DNA from 4 places in the Mesorhizobium sp. LMG17149 genome. Region 2 is predicted to be linked to each of the others. Evidence: predicted binding sites of a transcription regulator. Region 2 holds the regulator's gene; each other region holds the start of a gene.
The links. The regulator LexA, encoded in region 2, represses DNA repair genes until DNA is damaged. The targets are predictions, from matches to a motif close to TGTTCNNNNTGTGTTCNG.

Region 1 (7,616 bases), on a different contig from region 2:
TTCCTGGCGCCCTCCCAAGTCAATCTCTCCAGTTCCGTCTGCGGGTCGACGCCTGCTTCGGTCGTCTCCTCTGGATAGTTGTGCTTCAGCTCCTCAAGGGAAAAACCCAGGCTTTCCGCAAACCGCAGCGTCTCGGCCAGCGCCTGCGGATGCCTGCGGAACAGGCGCGCCATCTCCATTGGCGGCTTCAGATGGCGCTCGGCATTGGCGGTGAGTTGCAGCCCGACCTCGGCGACGGGCGTGTTGAGGCGGATCGCGGTCAGCACGTCCTGCAGCGGGCGCCGTTCGGCCGTGTGGTAGAGAACGTCGTTGGTCGCCATCAGCGGAATACCGACGCTCTCAGCAAGCGCCGCGGCCTGCTCGATGCGGAAACGGTCATTGCCGGCGTAGTCGGGCGAAACGCCAAGCCGCAGGTTCCTGCCGAAGCGGCCTTTGAGGTCTCGAAGCAGGGGAAGACTATCTTGCGCGCCCGCCGACAGATCGGGCAGGATCGCCAGCGACATCAGATCCCCCCATTCGAGGAGGTCGCCGCGCTGGAGAAGGGTGGCGCCCTTTTCGCTCTCGTCGCGCAGATTGGCCTGGGTGAGCATGCGGCAGAGGTGTCCCCAGCCCTTGCGATCCTGGGGATAGGCGAGAATGTCCGGCGTGCCGTCCCCGAAAACCAGCCGGCAGCCGGGGTGATAGGAGAGTTTTTCGACCTTGGCCTGCTGCCAGGCGCGCACCACGCCGGCCACTGTGTTGCGGTCGGCAAGCCCGATCGCCGAGAAGCCCAGGAGCTTGGCCGCGACCACCAGCTCCTCCGGCTTGGAGGCGCCGCGCAGGAAGGAGAAATTCGACTGGATGCCGAACTCGGCATAGGGAATGACGGTCAGCGCGTTCATGCGAAGACACCATGCATGAACCAGCGCGGCGGTACCTGCGTGTTGCCGTAAAGACCTTGCCGGTAGAGCCAATAGCGGCGGCCATCGGCGTCCTCGATACGGAAATAGTCGCGCGTCGATGCCGCCTCGTCGCTTGGCGCTTCCCGCCACCATTCGGCGGCGATGCGTTCCGGCCCTTCGGCGCGCGTGACCCGGTAGAGCGCGCGCCGCCAGCGGAAGTTCAGCGGTGGTCCTTCCGGCATTTCAGTGGCCGGCACATCGATGGGTTCGGGCGAGCGGAACAGCCGGATTGGCCGTTCCGGCGGAAAAATGGTTTGTGGCGCCTGCAGCCTGCCGGGCTTTTTCGGCGGCGTGGTCCGGCGCGGCGCTTCGGTGAAGGGGATCGTGGCGACAGCACGCTCCGGCAGATGGCTCTCGACCGCGACCGGCCGGAGAACCGCGCCCTCGCCGAGCCGGGCGCGGATGCGGTCGGCGAACAGCGCGATATCGGCGCCATCGTCGATCGTTTCACCAGTCAGATCAGCCTGCTGCATGTCGAAGGTGGCTGCCGCCAACACCGAGAGCCGCACCAGATCGAAACCATAGCCGGCATCGATATCCTGCTCGAGCGCGGCCAGCCTCTCATGGAACAGTTTCTGGATCAGCATGGGTTCGCGCATCGGCCGCGAGGTGCCGATGGCGATGCGGCTGACGGCGCCGTCGACGCGAAAGAGCAGCAGCGCCAGCGTCCTGGCACCCTCGCCGCGGCGTTCGAGGTCGGTTTTCAAGGTCGCCGCCAGCATGCCCACCAGCCGTTCGATGTCCTCGGTCAGGGTGACGGGTTCGGCGAGGTGGCGTTCGACCGAAAGCGGCGCGACGGGAAGGCGCGGCGACACCGCTTCGTCGAGACGGCCAAGCGCCTGGTCGAGGCGCAGGAGCAGCAAGGCGCCAAAGCGGCGGGCGAGCGGCGCGCGCGGTGCCGCCATGACGGCGCCCGCCGTGCGCAGGCCTACACTTTCCAGGCTGGTGCGGGTCGCCGGCTCGATGCGCAGCGCGGCCAGGGGCAGGGGTGCCAGCAGCGCTTCCTCCTCGCCTGACACAATGATGCGGTCGCCGCAAAAGCGTGCCGCCGCCCAGGCCGCACCCGGTGTCGCGGCAAGCCCGGCGCGGACATCGAAACCCTGATGGAAGAAGCGCGACAGGATGTCGTCCAGCATGGCGCGCTCGCCGCCGAACAGATGGGTGCAGCCGGTGACGTCGAGAAACAGGCCGTCTGTCCCGTCCAGCGCCACCAGCGGGGTGTAGCGGTCGCACCAGTCGGCAAGGCCTTCGAGCAGTCGGCGGTCGGCTTCCGGATCCGCCTCGACGATGTCGATCGACGGATGCATGGCGCGCGCATCGGCGATGCCCATGTCGCGCTTCAGGTGCAGCGCCTCAGCCCGCTCGTCGAGGGCCGAGATGCGCTGCGCGTTGCGGTCGCGATGGCTGATCACGAGCGGCGGGTGAGAGAGGTGATCCGACGGCCGGGAACGCCAGGACCGCCCCAGACGCTGGCGCAGGATCCTTTCCGCCGCCAGATAGGGAAACCACAGGGACAGGATTCTTTGTCCGGTCTCTTCCCTCGCTCCCTTTTTCGTCGCCCCATCTTTCGTCGAATGCGCGTTCATCGGGGTTCCACTCCAGTGTGAATTGTCCAGGCAGGGCTGTGCGGCTCTTGCCGATGGTGAGGGCGAAGGCCGGGCGGCCGATCGAGCCGGCCAGCGGCCCGGCGATGGTGTCGCGCGGCACCGCCGGCGCCGAGGCGACGATGAGGCGGACAGGGGCGGCCGTCGGTTCGGGTTCGGCCGCCTGCCGCAGCAGGAACACCGGCCGGCCGGCCGCTTGCGCCCTTGCATGCAGCCGGCGTGTCGCGGTCAGGTCCAGCCGCTGCGGATTGCCGCGGATTTCCAGGATGACCGCGGCGAGCGCTGTCATCCGGGCCGCCTCCTCGGCGACCCACAGCGCATCGACAAGCCTTGGCGCCTCGGAAAACAGCAATTGCTCCGGCTCGATGCCGAACGAGGCGTGAAGCCCCCTTGCATAGGGAAAGCCGGCCTCGCGAAAAATCTCCGATGTGCCGATCCACAGCACCGGCAGCCCCGGCGTTTGCTTGAGGATCAGGCTGGTGAGCGACAAAGCGAAGCCGGCGACGGCCCCGGCATCGCGGGTTTCGCTGCCATGGATTTCACTCAGGGCGGCCTTCGGCAGGCCGCCGCTTAGGGCGGCGTCGAGGCGCTCGACACCGATAGGCAGAAACGCATCCGGCAACGCCGCGGCAATGCCACGCCGGACGATTGTGAGATCGGTGTTGGCGTCGGCATTAAAGGGCGCGGCGGCCGGCGCAGCCAAGCGCTCGGGCAGCGTTCCCTCGATTTTCGCGATCTGGCGGCGCAGGGCAAAAACAGTCTCCCGCGCCACGGCGGTCATCGCCATGACGGTCAGCTTCCACTCACAATTGTTCCTGTTATGTTCCCTATAGATTCCAGAGGGTGACCCAGGAGTCAAGCAGAGTCATGGGGAATTTATTCCTCTCGGCAGGGATGGCGCAGGCGCATCGGCCCGTTCATTTGCCGATTCCGGTGCGAAAGCCTATATGCCGGGATCAAAGGACAAAGCATGGCCCGCATCTACAAGACCCGCACCTGGCACGACGAACTCTCGCCCTCGATGGACGAAATGGAGTTCCTGGCGCTGGAGGCTTACGCGCATCTGCCGGAGGATTTTCGCAAGCTGACCGGCGAGATCGTCATCCAGATCGCCGAGTTTCCGACCGACGAGATCATGGACGACCTGTCGCTGGAGACGCCCTTCGACCTGCTCGGCCTGTTCGAGGGACGCGGCATCGCCGAACGCTGGAATCCGCAGACCGGCGAGGGCCCGAACCGCATCACGCTCTACCGCCGCGCCATCCTCGACTACTGGTCCGAGAACGAGGAAACGCTTGGCGACATCGTCACCCACGTGCTGATCCACGAGATCGGCCACCATTTCGGCCTGTCGGACGATGATATGGAGAAGATCGAAGAGGCGGCGGAATAGCCCCACACCTTCGTCATCCTAGGGCGGAGCAAGGAGCGAAGCGACGCAGCGCAGACCCTAGGATCCATGCCGTGATCTTGGTACAGTGCTCCATCGGTGCAGGACTGAAAGCTTACCATCCGGTTTCGGCGAAAACAGGCTCTAATCCTGATCTGCTATGCCCCTCGGCGAAGGTCACGGCATGGATCCTAGGGTCTCCGCAGTCGCTTTGCGACTGCTGCGCCCTAGGATGACGAAGGGAGTCGTGACAATGGAACGTCAGAGCTTTGAAAATGTCTGGGATGCGCTGGAAGATACTCCGGCCGAGGCTGCCAATATGGCCATGCGCTCCAATTTGCTGATCGCGATTGAACAGCGGGTGCGGAGCTGGAAAATTACCCAGGCCGAAGCAGCCGAGCGGCTCGGAATCACGCAGCCGCGCCTTAGCGACCTCTTGCGGGGCAGGATCGCGAATTCAGCCTGGACACGTTGATCAACCTTGCCACACAGGCCGGACTTACAGTGCGCCTTGATATTGCCGAGGCTGCCTAATCCGCATGCAAGGCGCTGTCCCTACCAGTCGCTGAGCTTCGTATCGGGTCCGTATTCCTGGCCGTCGATATCCTTGACCACGGCCTGGCCGCAACGCATCGTTTTGGCCTTCTTGTCGTAGGCATAGGTCGGCGAGCCGAACAGGTGCCAGCCCTTGTTCAGCGCCGCCGTCACCTTGTGGCAGAAGCTGGCATCGTCCGGAGCGGACAGAAAGCGGTAGAGTTTCATTGTTCAATTCCTGTCGTGAGTAGCCATAGCCCATCCATCGAGCATTTATGACCCGATGGCGGCTGCCTTCGCCAGCAGTTTTTCGGCCTGCGCCAGATGCAGGCGCTCGACCATCCTGCCGTTCAGCGCGATCACGCCCTTGCCGGCATTCTCGGCGAGCGCGAAGGCTTCCTTCACCGAGCGCGCCTCGGCCACGGCTTCCGTGGACGGCGCGAAGGTGCGGTTGGCGGCTTCGATCTGGGCCGGGTGGATGAGGCTCTTGCCGTCGAAGCCCATGGCCGCGGCTTCCGCGCATTCATGGGTGAAAGCGTCGAGGCTGCGAAAATCGTTGGAGACGCCGTCGAGCATGTCGATGCCGCCGGCGCGCGCGGCCAGCACCATCTGCATCAGCCATGGCACGAGGTAGCGTCGGTCAGGCGTTGCCAGAATGCCGGTCTCCTTGACCAGATCATTCGTTCCGGCAACGAAACAACTGAGCCGCGAGGCCGGGTCACGGCCAAGCTCGGCGATGGCGCCGATGTTGAGCAGCGCCTTGGGCGTCTCGATCATCGCCCACAGTTTCACGCTATCGGGGACAAAATTGTCGTCGAGCACATCGCCGGCCTCGAGCAGGTCGCGCGGCGTGTCGACCTTGGGCAACAGAATGCCGTCGGGCTCGCAGCCTGCGGCAGCCAGCAGGTCGTCGGCGCCCCATTCGGTTGCCAGAGCATTGATGCGCACGATCATCTCGCAGCGTTCGTTGGGGCGGTTGGCGAAAATGCCGGCCAGTTTTTCGCGAGCGCCGATCTTGTCGGCCGGGGCGACGGCATCCTCGAGGTCGATGATGACTGCATCGCAGGCAAGCTGCGCGATCTTAGCCAGCGCCTTGTCGTTGGAAGCCGGGATGTAGAGCACGGAGCGGCGCGGGCGATAGGTTTCCATGGGTGATCTATGCCGCTTGTGGGTGGGTGAGGCAAGCGCGCAGGGCTGTGCCTGAGGCGAGCCAATCGCGAAAGCTGGTGCTGCCCCTCACTGTCCTGCCGGACATCTCTCCCCGTAAACGGGGCGAGAGGAGCTGGCGGCAACGCCGGCGCCTTTCTTGCGACGCTGGAGATTGGCGAAACCGGCGACAAGAGCGTCCCTCGCCCCGTTTACGGGGAGAGGATGCCGGCAGGCAGGTGAGGGGCAGCGCCGACGTTAGAAAGATGGCGAATTCGACCTCAACAATTGCCTGCACGAAAACTGCACAGGCCTGCGGAAAACCTCCTCCGATCCGCCTCACCCTTTCCCCACCGGCCTGACAAACAGACGGCATGCAAAACCGAGCAAAACCCCGATGGTCCCTGCCTTACCGGCTGCGCCGCGAAGACTGGTGGTTGGCCGATCCGCCGCGCGCGAATCCCACGGCGATCCTCATTCCCTTTGTCCGCAACAGCCCGCCGGCAACCCGGCGGGACGCCATCAGGAAAGCCCGATCATGACAGCGTTGCTCTCCGCCGCGCCGAGCTATTGCAGCCGCTTCGGTGTCGCCATCCTGCTGGCGGCACTTGCGGATTTCCTGTTCTACGGCCAGCCCGCCGGGATCACGGTTTTCCTGTTCGCCCTGCTGATTGCCGCCGCGGTTGTCGCCGTGCATCCGGCGGCTTTCAGCGACGGTCGGGTGTGGCTCAAGCCCATCGCCTTGCTTGTCGCGCTGCTGCCGCTGGCTGAAAACGTCAGCACCCTGTCGGTTTCGATCGCGCTGGCGGCGCTGACCGTCTTTGCCCTTTCGCTGAGCGGGCGGCTGCGGCACAGCATCGCCCGCATTGCCGGGCAGATCGTGCTGTTCGGGCTGGCGGCGCCGTTCCGCTTCGCCAATGATTTCATCCGCTGGCGCAGGACGGCGCGGCGGTTCGGCCGGCGGCGCATCCGGCTGGCGGCGATCGCTGTCTGGGTGATGCCGCTGACGCTGGGCGCGGTCTTCCTGGCGCTGTTCGGCGCCGCCAATCCGGTGATCGACTACTGGCTGTCGCTGATCGACCTCGTGAGGCTGCTCGATCTTATCCAGCTGGCGCGGATTGCCTTCTGGCTGTTCGTGCTCGCCGCTGTCTGGGCTTTTCTGCGGCCGCGCCTGCCGCGCCTCGTTCGCCGCATCCCGCGCGCGGCGCCGGCCGTCAGCGCTCAAGCCGACAAAACCGCCACCACCATCGAAGACATCCTGTTCGGCAAGGCCGCCATCCTGCGCGCCCTGATCGTCTTCAACATCCTGTTTGCGCTGCAGACGGCGCTCGACGCCACCTATCTGTGGGGCGGGGCCGCCCTTCCCGACGGGCTGAGCTACGCGGCCTACGCGCATCGCGGCGCCTATCCCCTGATCGTCACCGCGCTGCTTGCCGCCGGCTTCGTGCTGGCAGCGCTGCGGCCAGGCAGCGAGACATCGGCCGATCCGTTCATCCGCCGGCTGGTCTATGCCTGGGTGGCGCAGAACATCATGCTGGTCATTTCGTCGATCCTGCGGCTCGACCTCTATGTCGGCATCTATGCATTGACCTACTGGCGCGTCGCCGCCTTTGTCTGGATGGGGCTGGTGGCAGCAGGCCTTGCCCTGATCATTGCCCGCATCGCGCTTAGAAAATCCAACGAATGGCTGCTCTCCGCCAATCTTCTGACGTTATCTCTGACGCTTTATGCCGGCTGTTTCATCAATTTTGCAGCGACGATCGCCAACTACAATGTCGACCATTCCCTCGAAATGACCGGCCAGGGCATTCCCCTAGACGCCTGGTATCTTCACTCGCTCGGTCCAGGCGCGTTTCCCGCACTCGATCGCTTCCTCGAGCAGCAGGGCAAGACGGCGGCCGCCGGCACTGTCCGCGAACTGGCTGGCGTGCGCGGCAGCGATGAAATCTGGTATCGAACTATCCAGCAGAACTGGCGGGCCTGGAGCTTTCGCGACTGGCG
Region 2 (7,616 bases):
GGATGTCGCCGCCTCTGTTCCTGTTGCCGAAACCGGCAGGATCGTTCGCGTGCGCCGGCAAATCAGCCTGACATCACTGCCTCGCCTGCGCCACAGCGTGAACACGGCGGCGAGCCTGGAACTCGACCGGGGCGTGGCCTTCCTGCTGGTGCCGGTCTGCCTGGCGATCGGAGCGATCGGCTATTTTTCGCTGACGGCTGAACCCGACTTTGCGAGACCTGTCGCGGTTGTCATCTTGACGGGGATCTGTGCGCTGGTCTCGCGCTCATGGCCAAAGACCCATCTGTGTTTCATGGCGGCGCTTTTGTGCGCCCTAGGACTGCTTGCTGCCAAGGTCGAGACGTGGCGTGCGGGCACACAAATGTTGGGCTCGGAAATCTCGACGCAGGTGACCGGCCGCGTCGTCTCGCTCGACCGGATGGAAACTGGCCGTATCCGGCTGACCATCGACGTGACGTCGACCGCAAGACCGAAACTGCGCTATGCGCCGGAACGGGTGCGGCTTTCGGCACGCAAGATCCCGGCTGACGTGACCGCAGGCTCCCTCATCACTGGATATGCCAAGCTTTTGCCGCCGACTGGGCCGGTGCGGCCGGACAGCTATGATTTCTCCTTCGACAGCTATTTTGCCGGCATCGGCGGCAGCGGGTTCTTTCTCGGCAACCCCAAGCTTGTCGTCAGCGATGATGGCGACATGCCGCTGCCGGCCCGAATTTCCTCTAGCGTGGAAAATGCCCGCGAGGCCATCGCCGACCATATCAGGGCGAGCGTCGGCGGCGCCGAAGGCGAGATCGCCGCGGCGCTGATCGTCGGCGTGCGCGCCGGCATTCCCGATGACATCAATGAGGCGATGCGACGTACCGGCATCTACCACATCATCTCGATTTCGGGACTGCACATGGCGCTGGTCGCAGGCACCATCATGGGCTTGCTGCGCGGCGCCTTCGCCTTGTTTCCCGACTTTTCCGCGCGTCGCCCGGTCAAGAAGTATGCCGCCGTCGCCGCACTGTTCTCGATCGCGGCCTATCTCATCATCTCTGGAGTCGTCGTTGCCGCCGAGCGCAGCTTCATCATGCTGGCGGTGATGCTGATTGCCGTGCTGTTCGATCGAGCAGCACTCACCATGCGCAATCTGGCGATCTCGGCGATCGCCGTCATCGTGGTGTCGCCGCATGAGGTGGTCGGCCCGAGTTTTCAGATGTCGTTCGCCGCGACCGCGGCTCTGGTCGGCGCCTATGCCGGCTGGGCCGATCACCGCGCGGGAAAAGCAAGACCGCCGCCCCCAAAGCGATCCATGCCCGGTTTCCTGACGCGAAAGTTCGTGCTCGCGGCAACCGGCCTTGCCATGACCTCCATCATCGCCGGCAGCGCCACGACGCTGTTTGCCATCTGGCATTTTCAGCGTGTGTCGCCGCTCAGCCTGTTCGCCAATCTGGCGGTTATGCCGATCGTTACCGTCGTCATGTTCCTGGCTGTCGCAAGCGCGCTGCTGATGCCTTTCGGATTGGATTGGCCGGCCCTCTACCTGATGGGCAAGGGTCTGACGGTGATGATCGCCATATCGGGTTGGATCTCCGAACGTTCGCCTGTCGATGGGGTTGGGCTGATTTCGCAGCAATCTGTCCTGCTGGTGACAATTGCCCTGGTCATCGCGACGATGGCGACAACTTGGCTGCGGCTCGCTGCTCTGCCATTCGCGCTGGCAGGCTTGCTGACCGTCTCGGATACGCGCACGCCGGATGTGCTGATCTCGGAAGACGCCCGGCTGGTGGCGTTGCCGATCGGTGGCGGCGAGCTTGCCGTCAGCCGGGAACGGCCGAACGAATTCACCGTCGACAACTGGAAACGCGCCCTGACATCAGAAACCATCGTCGTGCCAGAGGTGTTCGACAAGAGCGATGGGCAATTCGACGTCGCGGACGCCGTTGAGCTACCGCCGGGATCGCCGTTCTATTGCTCCTCAGGCGTTTGCGTGGCCAGGCATATGTCCGGTGCGATCATTGCCTATGTCGAGGACCGCAAGGACACCTGGAAAGCCTGCGGCTTCGCCGAGCTGATCGTCATCAATGACGCCACCGCCTATGACGCCTGTCACAATCCGCTGGTTCTCGTCATCACCAAGCGGCAACTGGCTCGCAAAGGCAGTGCCGCCGTCTTCTTCGATCGCCAATCGGCGACCACGCCGGCGACAATCAGCTTCGCGGTGAACAGCCCATATCGGCCCTGGCACACGCAACGCAAATACTCTCGTGAGGCGAGGGGGCTGGCACCCTTCAAGAAACCCGAGAAGCCAGCGGCCAACCCGCAGCCGCCTCAGTAGCGGCGGATGAGGCCGACGAGCTTGCCTTGCACCTTGACCCTGTCTGGGCCGAAAATACGGGTTTCATAGGCCGGATTGGCGGCTTCGAGCGCAATCGAAGCGCCCTTGCGGCGGAACCGCTTCAGCGTCGCTTCCTCTTCATCGACCAGCGCCACGATGATCTCGCCGGGGTTCGCCGTGTCGGCATTGCGGATGATGACGGTGTCGCCGTCGAAGATACCGGCCTCGATCATCGAGTCGCCCTTGACCTCCAGCGCATAGTGGGCGCCGCCCATGATCATGTCCGGCGGCACGGAGATCGAATGCGTCTGATGCTGGATGGCATCGATCGGCACACCGGCGGCGATACGGCCCATGACCGGGATCGACACGGCGGAGACCGCATCGTCATCATTGCCGGGCGAGGGCATCCGCGAAGGCGCCGGCTTGATCTGCCGGCCAAGGGCACCACCCTGACCGAGACTGCCCTGGATGACGCTTGGCGAAAACTTCTTTGCCGCGTTGAGGCCGGGCGCGATGGAGTCCGGCAATCGCAGCACTTCCAGCGCCCGTGCCCGGTTGGGCAACCGGCGAATAAAGCCGCGCTCCTCAAGTGCGGTGATCAGCCGATGAATCCCGGATTTGGAGGCAAGGTCGAGCGCCTCCTTCATCTCGTCGAAGGATGGCGGAATGCCGCTCTCCTTCAGGCGTTCATGGATGAACATCAGCAGTTCATGTTGCTTGCGTGTCAGCATGGCGGCCCCCAGATTACCTGAAACCAGAATCGAAAAACAAACCCAGAACAAACACTATCTGTTCCAGTTGTGTTCTGCAACCGTTTAAAGTTTAATGAATTTGTTAAGGCTGCTGAAATTATTTGGGCTTGCCAGCGGGTCGCGATCGACAGGCGCCAACCACGGCAATGCGCCTGCTCACATTGAAACCATTATGGTTAATGACCTGTGGCTCATCCTCGACCCAAGGCTTGGCATCATCTGCCGATCGACCTCCACAAGGGACGCTATCAATCTTCGGGACGTTCGTTTGCCGTGAACGAAACGGAGCCAAAACGCCAACGTCTGTTGGCATTTGTGGCTGGAATTCAGCCCTCCGTCATCTGCCGGGCAGTGAGGGCGGCGACGGCAAATCGCGGAGATCGTTGCGTCAGGTAACGGCTTCCTTGACGGCGAAACGCTGGTCCTTCCATGCGCCCGTGCGCAGAATATCCTCCAGCACCTCAACCGCCAGCCACACATCCTTGTAGCCGACATAGAGCGGCGTGAAGCCGAAACGGATGGTCGATGGCGCGCGAAAATCACCGATGACGCCGCGCTCGATCAGCGCCCGCATGATTTGATAGCCGTGATCGTGAAGGAACGACACCTGGCTGCCGCGCCTGGTCGCGTCGCGGGTGGTCTCCAGCGTGAGGCCATAGGCGCCGCACTTTGCTTCGACGAGCTGGATGAACAGTTCCGTCAGCGCGACGCTCTTTTTTCGCAATGCCGCCATGTCGACGTCGTTCCAGATGACAAGCGCGCCTTTGAGCGCCCGCATCGACAGGACAGGCTGGGTGCCGCACAGAAAGCGGCGGATACCGGTGCCGGCAACATACCCCCGTTCGAAGGCAAAGGGCCGCGCATGGCCCCACCAGCCGCTGAGCGGCTGGCTGATATCGCCGTGATGGCGCTGCGCGACATAGATGAAGGCCGGTGCGCCCGGACCGCCGTTGAGGTACTTGTAAGTGCAGCCGATGGCGAAATCGGCATTTGCCTGATCGAGCTCGACGGGCAGGGCGCCGGCGGTGTGGCATAGATCCCAGACGATCAGCGCTCCGGCCGCATGAGCCTTGCGCGTCAGCGCCGCCATGTCGCGCAGTTCACCCGATTTGTAGTTGACGTGGTTGACCAGCACCACCGCGACGTTTTCGTCGATCAGCTCTTCGATGGTGGGCGCGTCGACGCCCGCGAGGCGCAGCAGGACGCCGTCCCGTGTCGAGGCCACGCCTTCGGCGATGTACAGGTCGGTGGGGAAACTGTCACCCTCGGCGACGATGACCGACCGGCCCGGCCGCATCTCCAGCGCCGCATGCAGCACCTTGTAGATGTTGGTCGACGTCGTGTCGCAGACGACGGTCTGGCCGGCCGCGGCTCCAATCAGGCGTCCGAGTTGATCGCCGAGTTCGATCGGCATCTCGAACCATCCGGCCGTATTCCAGGCTCGGATGAGGTCCTGGGCCCATTCCTGGGTTGCCGCCTGCTGCAGCTCGCCGAAAACGGCATGAGACGCTGCCCCCAGTGAATTGCCGTCGAGATAGATCACCCCCTCCGGCAGAATGAAACGGTCGCGCATGGCCCGCAGCGGATCTGTGGCATCCATCGCTTCGACTGCGGCGAGATCAGGAAATCCACTCATGGTCAGTCAGTCCCCGGTTGTTCGCGAAGGGTGTTCCGCCGCCGCGTGTCGCTGTTTTCATTTCGACGATGTCAGAGCCGGGTGCGGACCGTCCACAGTTCCGGGAACAGCACCACCTCGAGCATCTTCTTCAGATACGAAGCACCCGACGTGCCGCCGGTGCCGCGTTTCAGACCGATGATGCGCTCAACCGTGGTGACGTGGTTGAAGCGCCAGCGGCGGAAATAATCCTCGAAGTCGACCAGCTTCTCTGCCAGTTCGTAGAACATCCAGTAGCGCTGCGGATCGCGGTAAATGGTTTGCCAGGCGACCAGCACCTCTTCGTTCTCGGTTCGCGTCTCACGCCAGTCCGTGCGCCTGGCATCGGCACCGATGTCGAATCCGTTGCGCGCAAGCAGCAGCAGCGCTTCGTCGTAGAGCGATGGTTCGGTCAGGATCGCTTCCAGCTTTCCGCTCAGGTCGGGCCGGTGCTTGTGCGGCCCGAGCATGGCCAGGTTGCGGTTGCCGGCCATGAACTCGATGGCGCGATACTGCCAGGACTGGAAACCCGAGGACTGGCCGAGCGCGTCGCGGAACTCGGTGTATTCGCTCGGCGTCATCGTCCGCAGCACATCCCAGGCATTGTTCAGCTGCTCGAAGATCCGCGCAACGCGCGACAGCATCTTGAAGCTCGGCTCGAGCCGGTCGGCGCGGATGGAACGGATCGCGGCGCCGATCTCGTGCAGAGCGAGCTTCATCCAGAGTTCGGAGGTCTGATGCTGGATGATGAACAGCATCTCGTCATGCGCCGATGACAGCGGCGTCTGGGCCTCCAGCACTTTCTCCAGGTGCAGGTAGTCGCTGTAGGACATGCGCTCCTTGAACGACATCTGGGCGCCTTCGGACGCCGGATCGTATGGCTCGCTCAATCGATTTTCTCCGTGCGCAGCCGGAAGCGCTGGATCTTGCCGGTCTGGGTCTTGGGCAGGGCGGCGATGAATTTTACCGATCGCGGATATTTATAGGGCGCGATCATTGCCTTGACATGGTCCTGCAGGCGCTTGGTGGTGAGGGCGTCGGGCGCGACGCCCTGCACCAGCACGACATGCGCCTCGACGATCTGGCCGCGCTCGGCGTCCTCGGCGCCAATGACAGCGCATTCGGCGACATCCGGATGCGACAGAAGTGCGGCCTCGACCTCGGGTCCGGCAATGTTGTAGCCGGCGCTGACGATCATGTCGTCGGAGCGGGCGGCGAAATGGAAGAAGCCGTCCTCGTCCTGCGTGAAGGTATCGCCGGTGAGGTTCCAGCCGTCGCGCACGTATTCCTTCTGCCGGTCATCGGCCATGTAGCGGCAGCCGGTCGGTCCGCGCACCGCAAGCCTGCCGGTCGCGCCGCGTGGCACCTCGCGCATCTCGTCATCGACGACGCGCGCCTCGTAGCCGCCCACCGGCTTTCCGGTCGACGCGGGCTTCATGTCGTCAAAACGGTTGGAGATGAAGATGTGCAGCATCTCGGTGGCTCCGATGCCGTCGAGGATCGGCTTTCCGGTCTTTTGTGTCCACTCTTCGAAAACGGGAGCAGGCAAGGTTTCGCCGGCCGAAACGGCGACGCGCAGCGATGACAGGTCGGCACCTTCATCCATGGCCTTCAGCATGGCGCGGTAGGCAGTCGGCGCGGTGAAAGAGATCGTCGCTTTGTAGGTCTCGATGATGTGGATCATGTTGGGTGGCGTCGCCTGCTCCAGCAGCGTCGCCGCCGCACCGAAGCGCAGCGGGAAGATGGCGAGTCCGCCAAGGCCGAAGGTGAAGGCCAGCGGCGGCGAGCCGACGAAGATGTCGTCCGGCGTCACCTCCAGGATTTCGCGGGCGTAGGCGTCGGCGATGATCAGCAGGTCGCGGTGGAAATGCATCGTCGCCTTCGGAACGCCTGTTGTGCCCGAGGTGAAGCCGAGCAGGGCAACATCGTCGCGGCCGGTGTCGACTGCGGTGAACGTCACCGGCTTGTCGAGAGCGGCACGATCGAGTTCAGCATCATGGTTGGCGGTGCCGTCGAAACCGATGACCTGCTTGAGGAATGCGCTGTCCTTGGCGCAGGCGGTCATCTCGTCCATCAGCCTGGTGTCGCAGAGCGCGACGGTGATCTCGGCCTTGTCGACGATCTTGGCGAGTTCGCCGGCGCGCAGCATCGGCATGGTGTTGACGACGACGGCGCCAACCTTGGTGGCAGCCAGCCAGCAGGCGACCATTGCGGGGTTGTTGGCCGAACGGATCAGCACCCGGTTGCCGGGCTCGACCCCATAATTCTCGACCAGCGCGTGGGCCAGCCTGTTCGTCCAGTCGGACAGTTCCTTGTAGGTGCGGCGGCGGCCATTGCCGATCAGCGCGGTGTGGTCGCCCAGGCCTTTCTCGACCAGCCTGTCGGTCAGTTCGACACCGGCGTTGAGGCGTTCGGGATAGTCGAAGCCGTCGAGCAGGATTTCAGGCCATTGCTCCGGCGGCGGCAGGTGATCGCGCGTGAACGTGTCGATATGCGCTGAAGGCCCAAGCATGTCGCCGCTCTCCTGTCTGCTGGACGGCCAGTGCGCGAGGCGCCTGACCAGTGATCTGAAGGTCCTGCTTTTTTTGAGGAGGCTTCGTGCCGCAAGTCGCGCCTTGCTCGACGCCACCCGAACGGGGTGACCATTTGCAGGCTTCGGGCAGCACAGCAGACCTCCCATTGTCGGCTGTTCGTGCGGGCAGGATCGCACCAGTCGAAATTTGTTTCAAGCCTAAAATGTTTTTGCCCTAGAGCATTGACGCATGGCGTGGCGGTGGCCATTGCTAGCGGAACAGCGATGCCGTTTTTGGGGAAGGGCGCAGATGTTCGAACGTCACATCGTCGATTGGGATGATGCCTATGCCAACGGTGCGAATATCGCCGGCAG
Region 3 (7,616 bases), on a different contig from region 2:
AGGGCGTGCATTCGCTGGTCGATACCGGCAATGGCGGCCTGCTGCTCTACGGCATGCACCGCGCCGCCCGCCCGGCCGACCGGACGCATCCGCTCGGTCACGGCCGCGAACTCTACTTCTGGAGCTTCATCGTCGCGCTCCTCGTCTTCGCGCTGGGCGCCGGCGTGTCGTTCTACGAAGGCGTGATCCATATGATGGCGCCGGAGCCGGTCGTCAACGCCGAGGTGACCTACGTCGTGCTCGGCCTTTCCTTCCTGTTCGAAGGCAGTTCGTGGTGGGTGGCGCTGAAGGAGTTCCGTCAGCAGAAGGGCAAGCAGGGCTGGCTGCGGGCGGTGCAGTCGAGCAAGGATCCGAGCGTCTACACCGTGCTGTTCGAGGACAGTGCAGCGCTTCTCGGCCTGATCGTCGCGTTCGCCGGCATCCTGGCGGCGGAAGTTCTGGAGATGCCGGAACTCGACGGCGCCGCCTCGATCGGCATTGGGCTGATCCTGGGCGCGACGGCGATCTTCCTGGCCCGCGAAAGCAAGGGCCTGCTGATCGGCGAGCCGGCATCGCCCGAGGTGCAGATGAAGGTGCTGGCGATCGCCCAGCAGGATCCGGCGGTGCAGCGGGCGAACGGCGTCCTGACCGTCCATATGGGGCCGGCAGAGATCGTCGCCGGGCTCAGCATCGAGTTCGAGGACCATTTGACGGCGCCCGAGATCGAAGCTTGCGTCGAGCGCCTGGAGGCGCAGCTGAAGAAGGAAATGCCGGAGATCACGCGGCTGTTCGTCAAACCACAGGCGGCAGGCACCTGGGAGCAGCGGCGCAAGCTGATCGAGACCGCATCCGATCCGGCTCTGGACTAGCGCTGCGCCATTGCCTGGCTGGCTTGACCCGCTAGATTATCGGGATTCAGGAGGAACGAAGATGAAGATCGACGGCGGCTGCCACTGCGGCGCCATCACCTACGAGGCGGAGGTCGATCCGGAAAAGACCACGATCTGCCACTGCACGGATTGCCAGCAACTGACCGGCACGGCTTTTCGCCTGACGGTTCCGGCGCCGGAAAGCAACTACCGCATCACCAAGGGCACGCCGAAAATCTACATCAAGATCGTGGCGAGCGGCGCCAAGCGCACCCAGGCCTTTTGCGCTGACTGCGGCTCGCATCTTTACGCCACGTCTGTCGGCGATGGCCCCAAGGTCTATGGGATTCGCGTGGGGACCGCGCGGCAGCGCCAGGATTTGATTCCAACACAGCAGAAATGGCACCGCTCGGCGCTGCACTGGCTGCCTGAATTTCAGGGCATGACCACGTTGGAGGAGCAGTAGCGCCGGTCCGGCACCGCGCCTCAATCGTCGCCTTCAACGACCCTCAGCCTGAGCTGCCCGGTTTTCGAATCGGCAACGCGCGCGCCAGTATCGACCTTCGCGGCGGGAGCCCGTGACGCTGCGTCCGCGGCGGCATCGCCGTCGGGCTGCGCGCCGAATTCCAGTGCCTCGATCTTCTGGCCGCGCTTGGTGACCTTCGACGTCGAAACCAGGATGTCGTCGATGTCCTTGGCCGACTGACCGAAATGCACCTGCAGCTTGCGCACCCGCTCGTCGACGCGCGCGACATCCTCCATCAGCCGGATGACTTCGCCCTGAATCAGGTGCGCCTGTTCGCGCATGCGGGCATCCTTGAGGATCGCCTGGATGACCTGGATCGACAGCATCAGCAATGACGGCGAGACGATGACGATTCGGGCGCGGTGCGCCTTGTGGACGATCGCCTCGAAATTCTCGTGGATCTCGGCGAACACTGATTCCGACGGCACGAACATGAAGGCGGTGTCCTGCGTCTCGCCCTGGATCAGGTATTTTTCCGAGATATCGCGGACATGGATCTCGATGTCGCGGCGGAAGGCCTGCGAGGCGGCCTTCTGCAGGTCGGCGCCATCGGCGGCGCGGATGGCATTCCAGGCCTCGAGCGGAAACTTGGCGTCGATGGCCAGCGACGGCGCGCCGTTCGGCATCTTCACCAGGCAGTCAGGACGGCTGCCGTTCGACAGCGTCGCCTGGAATTCATAGGCGCCGTGCGGCAGGCCGTCGGCGACGATCGCCTCCATGCGAGACTGGCCGAAAGCACCGCGCGTCTGCTTATTGGAGAGGATCGCCTGCAGCTGCACGACCTGGCCGGCGAGCGACTGGATGTTGCCCTGCGCGACATCGATGATGGCCAGCCGCTCCTGCAATTTGGCCAGGCTCTCATGCGTGGATTTGGTCTGCTCGGTCATGGTCTGGCCGAGCCGGCCGGTCATGGCGTCGAGGCGCTGGCCGATCGACTGCGTCAGCTCCGCCTGCCGTGCGCCGAACACTTCGGCGATGGCGCCCATACGACCCTGCATTTCGGCCTGGCTTTGCAGAATGCCGGCCATCCGCACTTCCGCATCGCGGGCATGATCGGCGGCTTCCGCAGCCGCGACGGCGCGCGCCTTCGCCGACCGCCACAGCGCAATGACCAGCGCCACGAACAGGGCCAGAAACAGCAAAGCGCCGAAGGCCAGCGCATGGCCGAGCGTGACGGTTGTGGCGCCAAGCCGGGCGACAGGTTCGGAAAGGATGGTGCTCAAATCATTCATGTGGACAGCATAAACGATTCGCGCTGCCGGCACAGATCAAAACGTGAACGAGCCTCCAGCCTACCGGTTGACGCTTTTCTCTGGAGGTCTTAGGTGGAACGCCATGTCGATCAAGCCGCTCATCATCCTTCCCGACCCCATCCTGCGCCAGGTTTCCAAGCCGGTGGAGCGTGTCGACGCACCTTTGCGCAAATTAGCCGACGACATGCTGGCGACCATGTATGACGCGCCGGGCATCGGATTGGCGGCAATCCAGATCGGCGAGCCGCTGCGCTTGCTGGTGATCGATCTGGCCAAGGAAGACGAGACGCCGGCGCCGCATGTCTTCATCAACCCGGAAATCCTGGAGAGCGCCGACGCGCGCTCGGTCTATGAGGAAGGCTGCCTGTCGATCCCGGATTATTACGCCGAGGTCGAACGCCCGGCCTCCGTGCGGGTCAAATATGTCGACCGCGACGGCAAATTGCAGGATATGGAGGCCGAGGGCCTGATGGCCACCTGCCTGCAGCATGAGATCGACCACCTCAATGGCGTCCTGTTCATCGACCACATCTCGAAGCTGAAGCGCGACATGGTGGTGAAGAAATTCAAGAAGCTTGCCAGGGACAAGGCGCCGGGCAAGCTGGCGGGATAGGGCCATGCCCCTTCGCGTCATCTTCATGGGTACGCCGGAGTTTTCGGTGCCGACTTTGCGCGCGATCGCCGAGGCTGGCCATGAGATATCAGCCGTCTATACCCAGCCGCCGCGCGCCGCAGGACGGCGCGGGCTGGAACTGACGCCATCGCCGGTGCAGCGCGAGGCGGAGCGGCTGGGCATTGAAGTCCGGGCGCCGGTTTCGCTCAAGGGCGAGGCCGAGCAGGCCGCTTTCCGTGCCTTGCAGGCCGACGTCGCCGTGGTCGTCGCCTATGGCTTGCTGCTGCCGAAGGCGGTTCTCGAGGCGACCCGGCTCGGCTGCATCAACGGCCATGCCTCGCTTCTGCCGCGCTGGCGCGGTGCCGCGCCGATCCAGCGCGCCATCATGGCCGGCGACCTGGAAAGCGGCATGATGGTGATGCGCATGGAAGAGGGGCTGGACACCGGCCCGGTCGGGCTGGTTGAAAAATGCGCCATCGAACCCGATATGACAGCCGGCGATCTGCATGATCAATTGATGAGTGTCGGTGCTGCCTTGATGGTGGAAGCGCTGGCGCGACTGGAAAGGAATACCCTGACATTCACCACACAAGCTGTGGATGGGGTGACCTACGCCAAGAAAATCGATAAATCCGAGACTCGCGTGGACTGGACTCGCTCAGCAAGTGAGGTCCACAATCATATTCGCGGCCTGTCACCCTTTCCCGGCGCGTGGTCGGAGATAGGAATTGGCGGCCGCCAGGAGCGGCTGAAACTGCTTCGCTCGACGCTGTCGCAAGGCCTGTCGCTTTGGGAAGAGTTGGGCGAGTCGGGAGGAATTCTCGATGACCGGCTGACGGTCGCCTGCGGGGCAGGCGCGATCAGGCTGGTCGAAGTTCAACGCGCGGGCGGAAAGCCCGCTGCCGCGTCGGAGTTCCTGCGCGGGGCCAAGATCGAAAAAGGACTGAAATTCTCATGAGCATGATGTCGATACGCGCGGCAACGCCGCGGGATCGCGAGGCCATCCGCCTCGTCGAGGAACACGCTTTCGGCCAGCAGGCGGAGGCCGGTCTGGTCGACGCGCTGGTGACCGGCGGCGACGCTGTTGCCGAACTGGTGGCGGAAGAGGACGGCCAGGTGGTCGGTCACATCCTGTTTTCGCGGCTGTTCGTCCAGAATGGCGGCAAGACTTTCGCGGCCGTGGCGCTGGCACCGCTGGCGGTGGAGCCCTCGTTCCATGGCAGCGGCATCGGCGGCGCGCTGATCCGCGAGGCGCATATCCGCCTCAGGGATGCCGGCGAAACGCTGGCTGTGGTGCTCGGCGACCCCATCTATTACGGGCGTTTCGGATATAGCCACACGCGTGCCGAGAACTTCGAGAGCGAATACCAGGGCGAAGCGCTGCAGGCGCTGGCCTGGGGCGACGCGCCTGAGGCCGGCACACTGGTCTACGCCTCCGCCTTCACCGCTCTCGCCGCGTAGGCGAGAGCGTATAGCCGCCCGGCATGCCGCGTTTTCGCCTCGACATCGAATATGATGGCAGTCTGTTTGCCGGCTGGCAGCACCAGGCGGATCAGCCTTCGGTGCAACAGGCGATCGAGCGGGCGATCGAAAAATTCTGCGGCGAAGCGATCCGGCTGCGCGCCGCCGGCCGCACCGATGCCGGCGTCCATGCGACCGCGCAGGTGGCGCATGCCGACCTCGCCAAGGCGTGGCCGGGCGACAAGGTGCGCGATGCAGTCAACGCCCATCTGCAGGCGGCCGGGGCGCGCATCGCCATCCTGAAAGCGACGGTCGTCTCCGACAGCTTCGACGCCCGCTTCTCGGCCATCGGCCGCCACTATCTCTACCGCATCCTGAACCGCCGTGCCCCGGCCGCGCTCGACAAGGGCAAGGTCTGGTGGGTGCCGAAGCGGCTCGACGCCGGCGCCATGCACGAAGCGGCGAAAGTCCTGCTCGGACGGCATGATTTCACCACCTTCCGCTCGACCCAGTGCCAGGCCAACAGCCCGATCAGGACGCTGGAACGGCTCGATGTGAGCCGACAGGGCGACATGATCGAGGTCAGGGCTTCGGCGCGCTCATTCCTCCACAATCAGGTACGTTCGATGGTCGGCTCGCTCAAGCGCGTCGGCGACGGCGGCTGGACCGCGGCCGACCTGAAAACGGCGCTCGAGGCGCACGACCGCGCCGCCTGCGGCCAGGTGGCGCCACCCGACGGGCTGTTTCTCACCGATGTCGATTATCCAGTCGAGACGAGCCCGGACAGGCTCTGAACTCCGGCATCGTCCGGCACGGTGATGCCGAGCAGCGTCTGCAGGCCGAACAGCACCAGCAGCGAGGCGATGAACATGCTGACGAAAACGGCGGTGCCGACCGATGCGCCCCTGCCGATCGTGGCGTTGGTCATGCGCCAGGTCAGCACCATCGACAGGGCAAACAGGAACAGCGACACAAGGCTCGCAGCCTGGCTTGCGGACGACAGGAAAAGCCGGATTAGCGCCGAGGGCAGCATCAGCCAGGCGGTGATGGCCGAAGCCCAGTTGCTGGCGACAACGTAGTGGACGAAGCGGCCGCCTATGCCGGCGCGCGGCGCGATCAGGGCGAGCGCAATCAGCGGCAGCACCCAGGAGCCGATGTCGACCGTCGCCAGGCGCACCAGCATGCTGAAGCGGCCCGCGAAGGCGTCGGGATCGCCGATTTCGTTGGCGATGCCGACCCAGCCGACGATCAGCGCCGGTGCTGCAACGACAATGGCGAAGAAGGAATTCCAGAAGCCGTCGGCCGACAGGTCGAGCAGGCGCAGACCGTCGGCCTTGCCGAGCATCAATCGCCAGGCGCCCGTCAGCGAAGCTTGGGTTTCGTCCGCTGAAAGCATGCTGTTCAGCCCTGTCCGAACCAGTCTTCTATGAAGCGCTGGTAGATTTGCGTCAGCGTTTCCAAATCGGCAATGGCGACGCGCTCGTCGACCATATGCATTGTCTTGCCGACCAGCCCGAACTCGACCACCGGACAATAGTCCTTGATGAAACGCGCGTCGGACGTTCCACCGGAGGTCGACAGCGTCGGCTCCTTGCCGACCGCCGACTTGATCGAGCCGCGCAGCGTTTCGATAAGCCTGTCGTCGCGGGTCAGGAAGACATGGCTCGGCCGGTCGCGCCAGACGAGCTCGTAGTCGACCGGCGTCTTCTTGCCCTGCCGGTACTTCCTGCGCCTGGCCGCCTGGTCGAGCCGGTTGTGGATCTCGGCCTGCAGGGTCTCGTCCGTCCAGGTGTCGTTGAAGCGGATGTTGAAGGTCGCGGTCGCTTTGGCCGCAATGACATTGGTGGCGGGGTTGCCGACATCGATGGAGGTGATCTCCAGATTGGTCGGCTGGAAATCCCTGGTCCCCTTGTCGAAAACCGGATGCAGCAAGGCGTCGACCAGGCTCATCAGCCCGCGCACCGGATTGTCGGCAAGCAGGGGATAGGCGACATGGCCCTGGCGGCCATTGACGGTGACCGCGCCGGACATCGAGCCGCGGCGGCCGATCTTGATCATGTCGCCGAGAGCGTCCGGATTGGTCGGCTCGCCGACGACAGAGGCATCCCATTTCTCGCCCCGCGAAGCCGCCCATTCGAGCAGCTTCACCGTGCCGTTGATGGCCGGGCCTTCCTCGTCGCCGGTGATCAGCAGCGAGACCGACCCTTTCGGACCGCCATTGGCCTCGACATGGCGCGCCACGGCGGCGATGAAACAGGCAATGCCGCCCTTCATGTCGACGGCGCCGCGGCCATACATCTCGCCATTGGCGATCTCGGCGGCGAAAGGCGGATGCGTCCAGGCGGCTTCGTCGCCGACAGGCACCACGTCAGTGTGTCCGGCGAACATCAGATGCGGGCCATTGCCGGAGCGCCTTGCATATAGGTTTTCGATATCGGGCGTGCCGTCTTCGGAAAACACCGGCCGATCGACCAGGAAGCCGAGCGGTTTGAGCATCGTCTCCAGCGCGGTCAGCGCGCCGCCCTCAGCGGGCGTCACCGAAGCGCAACGGATAAGGGCGGCGAGGTTTTCGGCGGGATCGGTCGGCAGCGTCATGGCAAAAGCGATAGTCGAAAGCGCAGGGCCTGTCACGGCCAGACATAGGGGCCAGCGTCATGGCTGGCGATGCCGCCAATATTATGGTTTTCATGTCGTATAGCTCCGACCCGGCGCGGCGACAGGATGGCAGACAAGGACAGAAGGATCGTCATAGCCGGTGCCGGCAGCATCGGCTGCTATGCCGGCGGCTGCCTGGCGCTGGCCAACCGAGAGGTCATTCTGCTGGCTCGGCCGCGCATCGAGGCAGCGCTACGGCAGGGTGGATTGCGGGTCAGCGACCTCCAGGGCCGCGATCGCTCGATCAAGCCCGAGGCGCT
Region 4 (7,616 bases), on a different contig from region 2:
GCAGCGACTCATACTCCTCCATCGAGCGGATCAGTTCTTTCAGGTTCTCCAGCCGGCCGGGCGCTTCGACCGAACGATCGTTCTTCCACATGTCGGTGTAGCCGCTCTCTTCGAGAATGGTCTCGGCGAGTTCGGCGTGCGGCGTGGTTTCCAGCGCCTTCTGCCAGCGCTCGAAATTGGCCGCGACCTCGCGCAGTGCGGCGCGCGGCTTCGGCTTCAGCTCGTCGCTTTCGGCGAGCTTGGCGGCGGCCTCCAGCATCGGGATGCGCAGCGCACGCGCCGTGTCGTGGATCTGGCGGATGGTGGCTTCGCCCAGGCCGCGCTTGGGCACATTGACGATGCGCTCGAAGGCGAGGTCATCGGCCCCTTGGGCGACGACGCGGAAGAAGGCCAGTGCATCGCGGATTTCCATGCGCTCGTAGAAGCGCGGGCCGCCGATGACGCGGTAGTTGAGGCCGAGCGTGACGAAGCGATCCTCGAACTCCCGCATCTGGAAGGAGGCGCGGACCAGGATCGCCATGTCGTTGAGATTGTGCTTTTGCCGCTGGTAGGTCTCGATGGTCTCGCCGACGGCGCGGGCTTCCTCCTCGGAATCCCAGGCGGCATGGACATGCACCTTGCCGTCCTCGGGATCGTTGCGGTCGGTGAACAGCGTCTTGCCGAAGCGGCCCTCATTGTGGGCGATGAGGTGGGAGGCGGCGCCAAGGATGTGCGCGGTCGAGCGGTAGTTGCGCTCGAGCCGGATGATGGTGGCGCCGGGAAAATCCTTGTCGAAGCGCAGGATGTTGTCGATTTCGGCGCCGCGCCAGCCATAGATCGACTGATCGTCGTCGCCGACGCAGCAGATGTTTACGGTGGCGCGGGTGTCAGTCGAAGAGCGCCCGATCTCCCCCCTAGAGGGGGAGATGTCGCCGGAGGCGACAGAGGGGGGCGCTGTCCCTCCAGCCTGTCGGCGCGAGGCGCCCCCCTCTGTCCTGCCGGACATCTCCCCCTCAAGGGGGGAGATCGGCTTGCCTTGCGGCCTTTGCGCCAGGAGGCGCAGCCACATATACTGGGCGGTGTTGGTGTCCTGGTACTCGTCGACGAGGATGTATTTGAAGCGCTTGTGGTATTCCTTCAGCACATCCGGATTGGCGCGGAAAATGCGGATCGGGTGGCACAGCAGGTCGCCGAAATCGCAGGCGTTCAGCGTCTTCAGCCGCTCCTGATAGGCCTTGTAGAGTTCGCGGCCCTTGCCGTTGGCGAAGGCGCGGGCGTCGCCCTCGGCGATGTCGGCCGGGCCTTGCCCCTTGTTCTTCCAGCCGTCGATCATCTGGGCGAACTGCTTGGCCGGCCAGCGCTTGTCGTCCAGACCTTCGGCCTGGATCAGCTGCTTGATCAGCCGCACGACGTCGTCGGTGTCGAGGATGGTGAAGTCGGAGCGCAAACCGGCGAGTTCGGCATGTCTGCGAAGCAGCTTCACGCCAATCGAGTGGAAGGTGCCGAGCCATGGCATGCCCTCGACATTGCCTTCGCCGATCAGCACGCCAATGCGGATCTTCATCTCGCGCGCGGCTTTGTTGGTGAAGGTCACCGCGAGGATTTCCCAGGGCTTAGCTTTGTGGGTTGAAAGGATGTGAGCGATGCGGGTGGTCAGCACGCGGGTCTTGCCGGTGCCGGCTCCGGCCAGCACCAGAACCGGCCCTTCGGTGGTTTCCACCGCCAGCCGCTGCTCGGGGTTCAGCCCCTTGAGATAGTCGCGCGCATCGTTATGGCCGCTGCGGGCAGCCATGGCGCGCGCGGCGATGCCCGACGGGGCCGTGGGCCGCGCATTGGGTTCGTCGAAAAAGGGCATGTCTTCGGAAAAGCCGGACATTGCCCCGAATGTAGTGATTCGGTGGGGAAAGACCAGAACTGTCTACGTTTTGTTCCGCTAAAGTGCCCGATTGCTGCCCTGCGCTCTCACCGCGGTGATGTTGTCCCAATTGCGATGGACCATTACCACCTGCGCTTGAGGCCCGTGCTTGACAGGCGGGACCGTCGGGAGAAAGTTGTGCTTCGGGCAGCGACGCAATGCCGGGTTGCCATGGCCGCGCCGCGAAGCGCAACAGTCGAAGGAGTATCATCTTGGCTGTCACCATCACTTCCCTCATTCTTTTCCTCATCGGCCTGGCACTCGGCGGCGGCGGCATCCGCCTGGCGATGCTGGGCGGCAGCTGGTACTATGTCGTTGCCGGCCTTGCCTTCCTGATCGCCGCCTGGCTGCTCTACCGGCGCCGGTCCACCGCACTGTGGCTCTACGCGGTGATCGTGCTCGGCACGTTGGCCTGGGCGGTCTGGGAAACCGGCTTCGACTGGTGGGAACTCGGGCCTCGCGGCGGCATCATCGTGCTTCTCGCCTTGTGGCTGCTGACGCCGTGGGCGAGGCGGGGTCTTGTCGGCCCTGACGCACGCGCGCCGCTGATCCTTGCCGTGCTGGCATCACTGGCCGTCGCCGGTTATTCGATGACTTCGGATCCGAAGGACATTGCCGGCGAACTCGGCACCGACAAGGTGGTCGCCAACGCCAATCTCGGCAATGATGTGCCGGCCGGCGAATGGCACTATTACGGCCGCACGCAGTTCGGCCAGCGCTATTCGCCGCTCGACCAGATCACACCGGACAATGTCGCCAAGCTGCAGCCCGTCTGGACCTACCAGACCGGCGATGTGAAGGGTCCCGACGATGTCGGCGAGACCACCTACCAGGTGACGCCGCTTAAAATCGGCGACACGCTCTACATTTGCACGCCGCACAATTTCGCCATTGCCATCGATGCCGCGAGCGGCAAGGAGAAATGGCGCTTCGATCCCAAGGTCAAGCTCGACAAGGACCGCCAGCACCAGACCTGCCGCGGCGTGGCCTATTACGCCGATGCCGCCGGCGCCGCCGGGCAGCCCTGTGCGACCCGCGTCTATCTGCCGACCTCGGACGCGCGGCTGATCGCGCTCGACGCCGCCAACGGGCAGATCTGTCCGGCTTTCGCCGAGGGCGGCACGCTGAACCTTCTGACCAACATGCCCTATCCGAAGTCGGGCTATTATTACTCGACCTCGGCCCCTCTGATCTCAGGCGGCAAGATCATCGTCGGTGGCGCGGTCAACGACAATTATTCGACGCAGGAGCCGTCCGGCGTCATCCGCGCCTATGACGCTGCCACCGGCGCGCTGGTGTGGAACTGGGATTCCGGCAATCCGGACCAGACGACGCCGCTGGCGGCCGGCCAGACCTATACCGCCAACTCGCCCAACATGTGGTCGACGCCGAGCGCCGACGAGAAGCTCGGTCTGCTCTACGTGCCGCTCGGCAACCAGACGCCGGACCAGCTCGGCGCCGGGCGCAGCGCCAATGTCGAGAAGTTCTCGTCGTCGATCACCGCGCTCGACCTCAACACCGGACAGGTGCGATGGGTGCGGCAGACCGTGCACCACGATCTCTGGGACATGGACGTACCGGCGCAGCCGAGCCTGATCGACATCACCAAACCCGACGGCACGGTGGTGCCGGCGCTGGTCGGACCGACCAAGCAGGGCGATCTCTATGTGCTCGACCGCCGCAGCGGCGAGCCGGTCATTGCGGTCAACGAAGTGCCGGCGCCCGGCGGCGCGATCGAAGGCGACCACACAGCGCCGACGCAGCCGGTCTCCGATCTCACCTTCATGCCGAAGCCGCTGACCGGCGCCGACATGTGGGGCCTAACCATGTTCGACCAGTTGGCCTGCCGGATCGAATTCCAGGGCCTGCGCTATGAGGGGCGCTATACGCCGCCTTCCGTCCAGGGTTCGCTGATCTACCCCGGCAATTTCGGCACCTTCAACTGGGGTGGCGTCGCAGTCGACCCGGTCCGGCAGGTGCTGTTCGGCATGCCGACCTACCTGGCGTTCAAATCGCAGTTGATCCCGCGCGATCAGGTGCCGCCGCCGGACGAAGGGCGCGGCAGCGAGCAGGGGCTGAACCGCAACGAGGGCGCGCCCTATGCGGTGGTGATGGGGCCGTTCCTGTCGCCGCTTGGGATTCCTTGCCAGGCGCCGCCCTGGGGCTATGTCGCCGGCGCCGATCTCAGGACCGGCAAGATCGCCTACAAGCACCGCAACGGCACCGTCTACGATATGACGCCACTGCCGCTGCCACTGAAGGTCGGCGTGCCCGGCATCGGCGGGCCGATGATCACCGCCGGTGGCGTCGCCTTCCTGGGGGCCGCGGTCGACGATTATCTGCGCGCCTACGACCTGACGTCGGGCAAGCAGCTGTGGCAGGCGCGGCTGCCGGCCGGCGGGCAATCGACGCCGATGACCTATACGGTGGCCGACGGCCGCCAGTTCGTGGTCATCGTCGCCGGCGGCCACGGTTCGGTCGGCACCAAGCCTGGGGACTATGTGATGGCCTACGCGCTGCCGAAGTAGGGGCGACAGGGTAACGCGATCTTTCAGAGGTCGCGCCGCCCCTCATCTGTGCCGGTATCTTTTCCCCGGATACTGACGGGGAGAAGTGCCCGGCTGGTCGATCAGGGGCGGCAAATCTTCCGATCGACCCGTGGTCGATCAGCCAATCCCTAGATGGCCCTTCAGGCTGGGCACCGAGCCGAGCACCTTGTTGGTCAGGTCGGGGCCGGCGGCGGCTTCGGCCTGCTGGATCAGCGTCGCGCCGGCCTTCTGGATCTGCGCCATGTCGAGCCCGGATGCCTTGAGCGCGGCGATGCCGTTGATCAGCGCGCCGGCCTTCTCGCCGAGAACGCCGCCAAGCGCGCCCTGCAACGACGACAGAAAACCGCCGCCGCCGGCCGGAGCGGCGGCCATCACGTCATATTGATGGGCAAGGTCGTCGGCGCCGGGGATCTTTGCGAAGAACGCCGAGGCGCTTGTGCCTTCCGCCTCGTGTTCAAGCACCGAGAAAATGGTGCCGACGACTTTCTCCGTCGTCGCCTGGTCGAGGCCCGCCTTCTGCGAAACGGTGTTGACGATGTCCTGGACGTTCATGGCGTCACCTCAACCTTGGGTTTTCGTGTTGCGGTTCCGCTCAGTGCGGACCCTGATCAACGATCGTCGGCCTGCACTCGCAACCATCGCGCGCAGGGCCAAAGCGGCGGCCGCCGCAAGGACGAGCGCGCTGGCGAGGATCGGGGAAGGCATGGTCATGGTCATCGCTTCCTTCTGGGTCTGACGTCTAGGCACGCGGTCAAGATACCGTCGATAGCCACCTTCCCTCACTATTGTGGCAGCGCCAGCAGGATTTATCGCCAATGACCAAAAAGTGATGACATGGCCGCGCATGGCGCCGGCTTTACTTGCCCGGGCGCGGCCGGCGGCATACGCCCTGAGGCAATCGGCGGCCGCGATGAGTGCTCGACTGGATCATGCCGGCTTGGTCCCTATGTAGCTGGGAATTAAAGCCCGAAGCAGAGGATCTATCCATGACGAAACCCGACGCCAAGCCCGCCATCACCCAGGCGATGATCGACGCCTATGACGAATATACGCATCTGACGCTCGACCGCCGCCGGTTCATGGAGCAGTTGACCCGGCTTGCCGGATCGGGTGCGGCGGCGGCCGCGATCGCGCCGCTTCTGGCGGCGAATTCGGCGCAAGCGGCTGTTGTCGCCGACAACGATCCGCGGGTGAAGGGTGAGGACATCAGCTATCCCGGCGGCAGCGGCGAGATGAAGGGCTATCTGGTCAAGCCGGCGGACAAGACGGGCAAGCTCGGTACTGTCATCGTCGTGCATGAGAACAGAGGGCTCAACCCGCATATCCGCGACGTGGCGCGGCGCGTGGCGCTGGAGGGGTTCGTGGCGCTGGCGCCGGATTTCCTGTCGCCGCTCGGCGGCACGCCAACCGACGAAGACAAGGCGCGCGACATGTTCGCCAAGCTCGATCCGGCGCAGACCATCGCCGATGGTGTTGCGACCGTCGCTTTCCTCAAGAGCGACAAGGACGGCAACGGCAAGGTCGGCGCTATCGGCTTCTGCTGGGGTGGCGGCACGGTCAACATGCTGGCCGTCAACGCCCCCGATCTCAGTGCCGGCGTTGCCTATTACGGCATGCAGCCGAAGGCCGCCGATGTATCCAGGATCAAGGCGGCCTTGCTGCTGCACTATGGCGGACTGGACGAGCGCATCAATGCCGGCATCGACGCCTTCAAGAAGGAGCTGGACGCGGCGCATGTCGAATACACGGTCTATGTCTATGAAGGCGCCAACCATGCCTTCAACAACGACACCTCGGCAGCGCGCTACGACAAGAAGGCGGCCGACCTCGCCTGGGGACGCACGATCGCCTTCCTTCGGGAAGAACTGAAATGAGTTCAGCCGTCATGCCGCCGGCGCCCAGGCGGTCTCGAAGGCCGGCGACAGGGTGAAGCCGGCCGGCCGCGCCGAAACGGGGGGCGGGCGGCGCACGCCTTCCTGCAGGTACCGCAACGCCGACGTCAGCCCGTTCATCGTGTAGGGCTTGGCTATGACGCCGATCGCGCCGGCGAAATGATCGGGGATGCGCTTCGGATTGGCGGTCATGAACACCACCGTCGAACTCTTCCTTTCGCCTATGTACTTGGCCACGTCGATGCCGGATGGCCCGTCACTCAGGTGGATGTCGACGAAGGCGATGTCGGCTTCGGTCGCATCCGCCATGGCCATGGCTTCCGCCGAGGAGGTCGCCCAGCCGACGACGCTGTGGCCGGCATCCTCGACAAGGCTCTCCAGCTCCATTGCCAGCAGCGCTTCATCCTCGATGATCAGGACCTTGAGCGGCTCAATCATGACACATTCCCTTTTTCCTGGGGTTCGTTCGGGATCGAGATAACGACCTTCGTGCCGGGGCCGGTGTCGCGCCATTCAATCTCGGCACGCAACTGGCGGGCGAGCGACTTGATCAGCCGCATGCCGAACGAGGCATCGCCGTTGGCGTCGGCCATGCCGACGCCGTCGTCCGACACCTCGATATTCAAGTGGCCGTCGGGCTGGCTCATCTTGATGCCCAGGCGGCCGGCCGACATTCCGTCGGGCTTGGACTTGAAGGCATGCTTGAGAGCATTGGTGACGAGTTCGTTGACCATCAGAGCGACGGGCGTTGCCTTCTCCGCGGAAATGACGATCGGTTGCAGGTCGAGAGCCGGACTGATCTCAGCGCGCCCCGACGCCGTCAGCAGGTCCGTCACCAAATCCTTGGCGAAATCCGCCACATCGAACTTGCTGACGTCCTTCGACTGATAAAGCCGCCGATGCACGGTGCTCAGGGCTTCGATGCGCTCCAGCATGGTGGTCAACGAACGCCTGGTTGCTTCGTCCCGTGTGGTCCGCCGCTGCATAATGATCAGGGAAGAGATCATCTGCAGGTTGTTTTTCACCCGGTGGTCGACCTCGTGCAGCAAGGTGGTCTGCGCTTCGAGGGCGGCTTCCAGTTCAGCGGTGCGTTCCTTCACCGCCTTTTCGAAGCGGTCCTTGTCCGCGCTGATGCGACTCTCCGAGTGTTTGCGATCCGAGACGTCGAGCTGCGATGCGAAAAAGAACTGCAAATCGCCTTTGTCGTTCGAGACGGGGCTGATGTAGAGCGCGTTCCAGAAGGTCGAGCCGTCCTTGCGGTAGTTCAGGATATCGACGCTG

Region 1: NP945_RS24305 (metallopeptidase family protein) is a predicted target of LexA. The motif match lies at 3,356-3,373, and genes of this name have one in related genera.
Region 3: NP945_RS12615 (DNA recombination protein RmuC) is a predicted target of LexA. The motif match lies at 2,639-2,656, and genes of this name have one in related genera.
Region 4: NP945_RS17040 (ATP-dependent helicase) is a predicted target of LexA. The motif match lies at 1,895-1,912, and genes of this name have one in related genera.

The regions. Positions count from the first base shown of each region.
Region 1 is NZ_JANIFL010000011.1:98,207-105,822, forward strand. Features, by position in the region: gene NP945_RS24290 (error-prone DNA polymerase) at 1-881, opposite strand, end outside; gene NP945_RS24295 (DNA polymerase Y family protein) at 878-2,353, opposite strand; gene NP945_RS24300 (hypothetical protein) at 2,295-3,332, opposite strand; gene NP945_RS24305 (metallopeptidase family protein) at 3,516-3,938, shown strand; partial or broken gene NP945_RS24310 (helix-turn-helix domain-containing protein) at 4,189-4,469, shown strand; gene NP945_RS24315 (DUF1737 domain-containing protein) at 4,491-4,697, opposite strand; gene NP945_RS24320 (CoA ester lyase) at 4,743-5,618, opposite strand; gene NP945_RS24325 (DUF4173 domain-containing protein) at 6,154-7,616, shown strand, end outside.
Region 2 is NZ_JANIFL010000004.1:448,515-456,130, reverse strand. Features, by position in the region: gene NP945_RS11445 (ComEC/Rec2 family competence protein) at 1-2,320, shown strand, start outside; gene lexA (transcriptional repressor LexA) at 2,314-3,054, opposite strand; gene kynU (kynureninase) at 3,464-4,711, opposite strand; gene kynA (tryptophan 2,3-dioxygenase) at 4,783-5,619, opposite strand; gene NP945_RS11425 (AMP-binding protein) at 5,616-7,241, opposite strand; gene NP945_RS11420 (alpha/beta hydrolase) at 7,552-7,616, shown strand, end outside.
Region 3 is NZ_JANIFL010000005.1:97,871-105,486, reverse strand. Features, by position in the region: gene NP945_RS12625 (cation diffusion facilitator family transporter) at 1-848, shown strand, start outside; gene NP945_RS12620 (GFA family protein) at 910-1,314, shown strand; gene NP945_RS12615 (DNA recombination protein RmuC) at 1,335-2,606, opposite strand; gene def (peptide deformylase) at 2,710-3,240, shown strand; gene fmt (methionyl-tRNA formyltransferase) at 3,245-4,198, shown strand; gene NP945_RS12600 (GNAT family N-acetyltransferase) at 4,195-4,701, shown strand; gene truA (tRNA pseudouridine(38-40) synthase TruA) at 4,725-5,495, shown strand; gene NP945_RS12590 (transporter) at 5,462-6,097, opposite strand; gene dapE (succinyl-diaminopimelate desuccinylase) at 6,103-7,296, opposite strand; gene NP945_RS12580 (2-dehydropantoate 2-reductase) at 7,423-7,616, shown strand, end outside.
Region 4 is NZ_JANIFL010000006.1:467,988-475,603, forward strand. Features, by position in the region: gene NP945_RS17040 (ATP-dependent helicase) at 1-1,855, opposite strand, end outside; gene NP945_RS17045 (glucose/quinate/shikimate family membrane-bound PQQ-dependent dehydrogenase) at 2,107-4,422, shown strand; gene NP945_RS17050 (hypothetical protein) at 4,561-4,995, opposite strand; gene NP945_RS17055 (dienelactone hydrolase family protein) at 5,430-6,317, shown strand; gene NP945_RS17060 (response regulator) at 6,327-6,773, opposite strand; gene NP945_RS17065 (histidine kinase dimerization/phosphoacceptor domain -containing protein) at 6,770-7,616, opposite strand, start outside.